Regions from separate parts of the Paenibacillus sp. FSL R5-0636 genome, predicted to be linked through region 1. Evidence: riboswitches for the same ligand, from Rfam matches in the RefSeq annotation. Region 1 holds a riboswitch; the other holds the start of a gene.
The links. A riboswitch is a leader RNA that binds a small molecule or an ion and turns the genes downstream of it on or off. The one in region 1 is predicted to bind cyclic di-AMP.

Region 2: linked by a shared signal. The riboswitch ahead of MKX34_RS27175 (TrkH family potassium uptake protein) and the one ahead of MKX34_RS00545 (C40 family peptidase) in region 1 are both predicted to bind cyclic di-AMP.

Annotation. Positions count from the first base shown of each region.
Region 1 covers NZ_CP150232.1:112,413-116,501, reverse strand. The annotation lists gene MKX34_RS00555 (M1 family metallopeptidase) at 1-555, shown strand, start outside; gene MKX34_RS00550 (hypothetical protein) at 567-1,397, shown strand; cyclic di-AMP (ydaO/yuaA leader) riboswitch at 1,615-1,753, shown strand; gene MKX34_RS00545 (C40 family peptidase) at 1,811-2,239, shown strand; cyclic di-AMP (ydaO/yuaA leader) riboswitch at 2,602-2,744, shown strand; gene MKX34_RS00540 (C40 family peptidase) at 2,789-3,241, shown strand; gene MKX34_RS00535 (GNAT family N-acetyltransferase) at 3,430-3,921, shown strand; gene MKX34_RS00530 (cytochrome c) at 4,043-4,089, shown strand, end outside.
Region 2 covers NZ_CP150232.1:5,937,837-5,941,925, forward strand. The annotation lists gene MKX34_RS27170 (TrkA family potassium uptake protein) at 1-371, opposite strand, end outside; gene MKX34_RS27175 (TrkH family potassium uptake protein) at 385-1,743, opposite strand; cyclic di-AMP (ydaO/yuaA leader) riboswitch at 1,808-1,983, opposite strand; gene MKX34_RS27180 (CPBP family intramembrane glutamic endopeptidase) at 2,304-3,980, shown strand; gene uvrC (excinuclease ABC subunit UvrC) at 4,079-4,089, opposite strand, start outside.

The sequences.
Region 1 (4,089 bases):
GGCAAGCTTGTACTTAAAGATATCGAACGCCAGGTAGGTACCAAAGCAATGAACAACATCATGTCCTCCTACGCTCGTAAGTTCCGTTTCCAGCATCCTGCTACGTCAGATTTTCAGAAAGTCGTTGAGAAGGTAACCAAAAAATCATGGCAGGCCTATTTCGATGATTACATTTATGGTGATGGAGCGCCTGACTTCTCAGTAGATACGATTACTTTTAAAAAAAATAACAGCGGCGATGCTCCAAGCTACGAATCATTAGTGAAGATTTCAAACAAAGGGAGCCATTACGTTGATGTTCCCGTGAAATTCACATTCGCCGACAGCTCTTCGGTGCAGCGGGTCTGGAACGGTGAAGGAGCAGAGACTACGTTTCAATTGTTAAGCGATAAGCCTCTTCTCTCTGCTGAGATTGACCCTGAACATTCCATCTTATTGGAGAGCAAACATCTAAACAACTTTAGGCTGGCGGAAATAGAGCCCAAGACGCTCTCTCGCTGGACATTAAGTGTAACTAAACTACTTGAAACCGTGCTCGGAACTCTTGTCTGGTGAGGTGAATGATTGTGAGAACATCGATAACCCGCGGCTGGCAAAGCATGAAGGAGCAATTTTATATTTTAATTCTGCTCTTCATCTACCGACTGATCTGGGGCTACTTTATGTATGGTTTCATCCGATCTGCTATTATTCCAATTCTACTGCGCTATCCGGATAAAGACGCCGGAGGCAGCGGTATGGGCAGACTGTTGTATTATATCGAGGGACAGTTCAGCTTGAATACGGACCCTGCGATACGCACTTGGTTATGGATGCTTCTGGCGCTTGTTGTCTTGCGACTTCTGCTTTCCCCTTTCATAAGGGCAGGATTGCTGCATGAGCTCCACCAGGAGCGAAAGGGCGAGCGTGGACTGTTCTTTTTCCCTGGCATGAAGATCTATGGACTACCTGTCTTAGTCTTTAGCCTAATCGAATGGGTGCTGACCCTGCTGCCGCTTTACTGGCTTGCTCCAAAAATGTACGGGCTGTTCTTATCCTCTTTGTTTAACTACGCTTTGTTACTTCATTTAGTACCATACGTATTGGCATGGCTTATATATATTTTTATCGTGCGCCTGTTTCTTCTATATATGCAGTTTGGTTACACCGGCGGTACAGGAATGTTCTCCTCACTGATCATCTGCTTGCGGTCACTGATTCCTGCTATAGGTGTTTCCATTGTACTTGGGGCGGGAGGCCTGCTCTTACTGCTAGTGTGCGGACTGACGGGTCTGTTCTGTCCCGGCCTACCGGCACTTATAATACGGCAAATCTCACCACTACCTTCTACGCTCTTAAAAATGTGGGGAATCTCTGCACAATATCATCTATGGCGTAGCAAAGCATTTCCACAATAAATCAACCTTATTTGACATAATAAAAAGGTCCCAATTCCTGTATTCAGGAGCTGGGACTTTTTCTCATTACGGATAACTTAAGAGTATTTGCAAAATCGTAAAAGCTCTGTTACAATAAGTCCTGTGCTATTAGTAACAATTTTGTAATCAATTGAAACGATTCCTACATAACTAAATGTATTTATCGTAAGTGTAACTGTCGAAACGTCATTCTCTGGTGCTTAACACGCCTAATTCCTTTGCACCGGGAAGTGGGGGAACCATATTTTGGGTGAATTGATCTCGCTTTACAGGGATCATAGGGAATCTTCTACCGAACCCTTAAGCTAACCTCGCAGGCCTTGGAAGGAGTACATCTTTTGAAAAGACATAATTTAAGAAAAAAATGCGTCGCTGCGGCGCTAGGACTTGTAATGGCATTATCTATTGGTGGAGGAAGCGCCTTTGCCGACTCTAAAATGGACTCTGTAATCTCAAAGACTATTGGAGTTGCCTATAAAACCGGAGGTACAAGCACTGCCGGATTTGATTGCTCTGGATTTACAAAGTATGTATTCAAGAATGTGGGTCTTACTTTACCTCGTACATCAAAAGCTCAATATAGCGTTGGAACTGCTGTATCCAAAAGCAATCTGCGTTCTGGTGATCTAGTGTTCTTTAACACACTTGGCAATGGAGTATCCCATGTCGGCATTTATGTTGGAAACGGAAAATTCGCACAATCGTCCTCTTCGCGTGGAGTGACCATCACTTCACTCAGTCAGGCCTACTGGGCCAATCGTTATGTTGGCGCTAAAAGAGTAATGAGTACTTCAGCTTATCAAGCTGTAGCCTTCGATTGAAACCTTCCTCACAACTATAACCTCACAATTACAACTATATGAACCTGAATCTGATTATGCCCGTAATCAAATTCGGGTTTTTCTTTATTCCATAATATATTTTTACACTATTAGAGCCCAATTGAAACACGTTTATTTGATAAAAATTGCAATTATATTAAAAATTAGGTCATTATTAACGCTTACATATGCCTTTCTACCGTAAAAATGCCAATTTTTCTGCATTAATATGTTAAAAACGATTGCCAAGCGGCTTTCTGTTTGTTACAATTAGCGCAGTGAGATTTTAGTAACATTTTTGTAATCATTAAGTTGTTATTTACAAAGGTTTTGTCATGTATTGATTACAAGCTAATCCTAATCAACAGTATGAGCCGAGTTTCCTAACTATTAGGAAAACGGGGGAACCAACTTTGGGTGAATTGACCTCCATTATATAGAGGGGTCATAGGGGACCTTCAACCGAACCCTTAAGCTAACCTCGTAGGCATTTGGAAGGGGTATACACTTTTGAAGAAGAAGTTAGCAGCAGCAGTACTAAGCTTTTCCATCATCCTCACCATCGGAGCAGGAAGCGCTTTCGCAGATTCCAAAATGGATAAAGTGATTGACAAGGCCATCGGTACTAAATACGTATCCGGCGGTATATCCACTAACGGATTTGATTGCTCCGGATTTACAATGTATGTGTTTGATAAGATTGGCATTAACCTTCCACACCAATCAGGTTCCCAATATCAAATGGGCACAGCAATCTCCCGTGATGATATAAGAGCCGGAGATCTTGTATTCTTCAATACAAGTGGCAAAGGTGTCTCCCATGTCGGCATTTATGTCGGTGAAGGTAAGTTCGCACACGCTTCTACCTCACGCGGTGTTACGATTAGCTCTCTGAGTGATAGCTACTACGTGAAACGCTACGTTGGTGCCAAGCGCATTATGAGCACAGACGCTTACCAATCGGTTGCTGCTGAATCGGAAGACAATGATGATGTGCAATAAATAACGTACATAGGCTCTTTTCCAAGGTACTCTTGGAGGAGAGCTTGTTTTTTTGTCTTATTACTTATTTACCCCTCTCATAATTTGTAAAACATTCCCCTCATATAAAGTTTCTGAGTCGAACCTCCCCCATTTTGTATATAATTAGTAATATAGCAATGTCCTCGTGAAAGGAGATCGTTGACCTTATGATAAATCCCTCGGTAACTTTTCATGTTGTTCCTATGGAGGCAATTCACGGAGAAGCTATTTGTAAGTGGAGCTATACGCCCCCATATAATATTTATGGCTGGATGCCGTGGGAGCAGATGCAGGCTCTTGGCATCGAGTTTGGTGATCCGCAGCTCCGGGAGGAACAATATATCTCCATATTAAATGAAAATGAGGTTTTGTGCGGATTCGCACAGTTGTTCCCGATGGAAGGAGTCGTCCGTTTAGGAGTTGGGATGCGCCCCGATCTATGCGGCCATGGTTTAGGCAAACTATTCGTAGATGCCATCGTCCAGACAGCGTTGAATCGTTATCCTGATCGTGAGATAGATCTGGAAGTCCTGACCTGGAACCAACGCGCCATTCGAACTTATCAAAAATGTGGATTTACGATTACAGATACGTATGAACGCCGCACACCTACAGGAGACAAACCTTTTTATTGCATGGTCTATGACAAAAGATATTAAATACCAGATATTTCATAAGAATGATTGTATTCTCGTTCATTTTTTTGTCACAAACCCTATGATAACGCTTCACCATAAGCTATAATGTAGGGAGCAGCTTACATAGAAGGGACGAATTGGGATGCAGAAATGGATCATGAGCGGTTTGTTTTTTGCCGCCTGTGCCTT
Region 2 (4,089 bases), 1.2 Mb from region 1:
TCCCGCTCCGGAAAAATAACCCGATCAACCCCCAGCCGCGACAGAGCGCGGCCATGAAGGATGGAGATTGCCTTAGCCACCACTTGCTTAACTCCAATCTCCTTTAACAAAATGGCCGCCAGAATGCTTCTCTCCATATTGTCACCAATCGCAACAATCCCACAATCAAAGTTCCGTACACCAAGCGAGCGCATAATTCCCTCATCTGTAGCATCTGCTACTACCGTATGCGTCAGCTGATCGCTCATTTCCTCCACGCGTTCTTCATGGTGGTCAATGCCGAGCACCTCGTAGCCCATTTCCATCAGCTCAAGCGCCAGGCTTGAACCGAAGCGACCTAAGCCGATTACTACAAATTGCTGTGCTTTCATTTCTAATTAACTCCTATCCAATAATTATTTTACCTTCAGGATACTTATACAGTGGTTTACCCTGTTTGGGACCGAGTGCATACGCCAAGGTTAGTGGACCTAGCCGACCTGCAAACATCGTCAGACAGAGTAGAATCTTACCGATCGCTGACAGTTCCGGAGTTAGCCCCATAGTCAGTCCTACCGTAGCAAAGGCGGAGGTCGTCTCAAACAAGATTGCCAAGAAATTACTGTCTTCAGTTGTGGAGAGTATCATCGACACAGAGGCGATTAACAACAAAGCCAGCAGTGTGATCGTTAATGCCTTGTAGATGCGCTCTTGAGCCAGCCGATAACGGAACAACACAACATCTTCCCGTCCACGCAGCATAGCAATAACAGCACCAATCATCATCGTAAAGGTTGTTGTCTTGATCCCGCCGCCCGTTGAGCCTGGAGAAGCACCAATAAACATAAGAATCACTATAAAAAATTGTGTAGCCTGCCGAAGTCCAGCAATATCAACTGTGTTCGCGCCAGCCGTACGGGGAGACACGGATTGAAAGAAGGCTGATAATATTTTACCGCCAAAATTCAGTGAACCTAGGGTACGAGTGTTAGTAAACTCGAATATAAAAATAACCAAAGCTCCGATCAGAATCAGCCCTGTGCTGGTGGACAGGACAACTTTACTATGTAGAGACAGCCTGCGGGTTACCCGAAACTCCACCAGATCTGACATTACAATAAAACCAATCCCGCCGGAGACAATCAGAAACATCACAATAATATTCACAAGCGGATCATATACATAATCAGTTAAACTGCGAAAATCCCCAAAAATATCGAACCCCGCATTATTAAACATAGACACCGCATGAAATACGCCAAAATAAATCGCTTTTCCAAGTGGCATATCAAAAGCCCAGCGAATAGACAGCAGCAAAGCGGCACAGCCTTCTATGACAAGAGAATATATAAGGACTCTCCGGATCAGTCGCACAATTCCTTCCATAGAGCCTTGATTCATGGCTTCCTGTAGGATTAGCCTGTCCCGCAAAGAAATTTTACGCTTTAACACCAGTGAAAATAGAGTGGCCATGGTCATAAAACCTAAGCCGCCGATCTGGATCAGGATCATAATTACGGTTTTCCCAAAAATCGTGAACGAAGTTCCGGTATCCAGCACAACAAGCCCTGTTACACAGGTTGCCGAAGTTGAAGTAAATAATGCATCAATAAATTCCACGGAATTCCCGCTTGTGCTTGAAATGGGCAACATAAGCAGCAAGGCCCCTATCAGAATAATCGATGCAAAACCAAGCACCAGTATCTGCGGCGGCGAGAGCTTCAGAAACTTAAATTCAGAAATCCTGCGAAACTGTGAAGCCACTATGCTCACCTTCTTATCAAAAATTCCAACAAAAAAAGCACTGGAAAACCAATGCTAACTTGGTTCCTGCAGTAAATTAGCCTACGAGGTTAGCTGACGGATTCGGACTGTGCAGGCTGCCCTATTCGTTCCTAGAACGAAATTCACCCCTGATGAAAGTGCCATTTATCTTGTACACTCCACTTTTCATCACTTCTTATGGTTCCCCCGTTTTCACCAGAAATTCGGCTACTATACAATTGCATACAAATTATATACGTTATTTAGTGAATTCACAAAGACACAATTAATGCTCATTCACATGAAAAAATGCGGTTTAAAGAGACTGCATCAAATGGAGTACCTTTTCTCATCACTTTTCCGTGTTTTCCCTGCAATTACACCGATTCTCACCATTCGTACACAAATGAACACGATAAAATTCATGGTATAAATTCACATGACTATTCTATACTATCTCTATTACCCATAAAAAGGACATATAATGTTTTTTGTAACCAGCCAGGCACTAATACTATAATGGAACATAATATTGTCAGTACATAACAAGGAGGCGTTACATGAATCCCGTCGGCCAGCCCCTACAGCAACGTGCCCTCTCCAAGAGGCTCATCATCTCGGGCATTATCGGTCTTATTCTATTTATTATGTTTCAGATTTCCCCTTCGCTGCTAAGCAGCTCTACAGGGGAAGATACCACCGTCATTAGCAAGGCAGAAGCCCGTGACCAAGCCGTATTATTCGCAGAACAAAAGCTCAATTACACCGAAGCACCAAACGATCAATGGAATGTACTTTACGAGACGGACTCTTCCTTTTATGGTTATATGTCTCGCGAGAAGCTTGTGGAGGACTACACCAAGAAAAAATTGGATCAAAAATATCCTTTTGATGTCTTTCGTGCAACGCTTACTCCTTCAGCGGAGCAAGAGCCGCAAATCATCGTTGACCTCAATATGTATAACGGTAAGATTGTCGCTTTCTCAAAGGCTGCAAAAGTTGCCTCCGAAGAGGGGTCAGGCATCGCTTCCGTTGGTGCAAAAGAGGACAAGGGAGCTGACCTCACTCTAGCGCAGAAGGAGAATCTTGCTCGTCCTTGGCTTCAGGAATGGGAAGTAAATCCTGCCAAGCTACAAATTGAATCGAATACAGGAAGCCATGGGCTAGTGTATACGGATAGTACTGTTCAGGTCGGCGAATCCTTATTGCACTATTATTTTGATTTCAGTGGAGAGCAGGTCTCCAGCTTTAATGCCGGATTCACTGCACCAGCTTGGCATACCTCCTACGTACAAGGACAGACCTCTTTAGCGGAAAAGCTAACATTATTCGGTTACGGTATACCCACACTGATTTTAGGAATTCTGGCACTCGTCTACAGTATTCTTAGAAGAGAGCATACTTCCTTTAAACGTGGAGTATTCCTAAGCTCAGCCTATTTTGTAATCATGATGATCAGCACCTATAATATGCTGCCTGAATCTACGGGCGAAGGGCTAGAAGCACAGATTACCTCTGTCATTATGTTTATCATTTATGCTTTGTACAGCCTGCTGATGTCCTCCTTGCTCTACTTCTCTTTAGTGGGCGGCAATGGCTTATGGCGAAAAGAGGAAGGCATGAACCCTTGGCCCCGCGCCAAAGAGCCCGGCTATGGACAATATGTGTTGGACAGTATCCGGGCTGGTTACATCTGGGCTTTCGTTCTGCTAGGGGTGCAGACGGTTATGTTCATCATATTATCGTTTACCTTGCACAATTGGTCTACTACAGACGCCACCCAATCTCCTTATAACATGAGATATGCTTGGCTTCTGCCTATCGTCGCATGGCTCGCTGGTTTATCTGAGGAAGCCATTTATCGCTTTTTCGGAATTCCTATGCTGAAAAAGGTGTTCCGGAACACTTTTGTCGCTTGCTTGATCACCACGCTGGTTTGGGCGTTTGGCCATACGTTATATCCGATCTATCCCATCAGCTCCCGTCCCATTGAGCTGACCGTAATCGGGCTGCTGTTCAGTTATATTTTCCTTCGTTACGGATTTATTGCTGTCATGTTCAGCCACGTCGTGTTTGACAGCATCCTGATGGGCGCTACGCTGATCTTTATGAAGGAGAGCGTAAATGTAGGCGCGGGTATCTTCGCGATTATTATGCCGTTCATAGTCGCTTACATCGTCTATCGATTTAATCCACCACAGAAACCTAAGCCGGTGGAGCCTTCTTCTTTGATTTAAGAAAATAAAATAGTGTACATCCTATAACCAAATTAAAAAAAGGGCATCATAGCAGCTTTAGTCGCTGCTGTGATACCCTTTTTCTTTTGTCATCATTGCTATGAGGTTG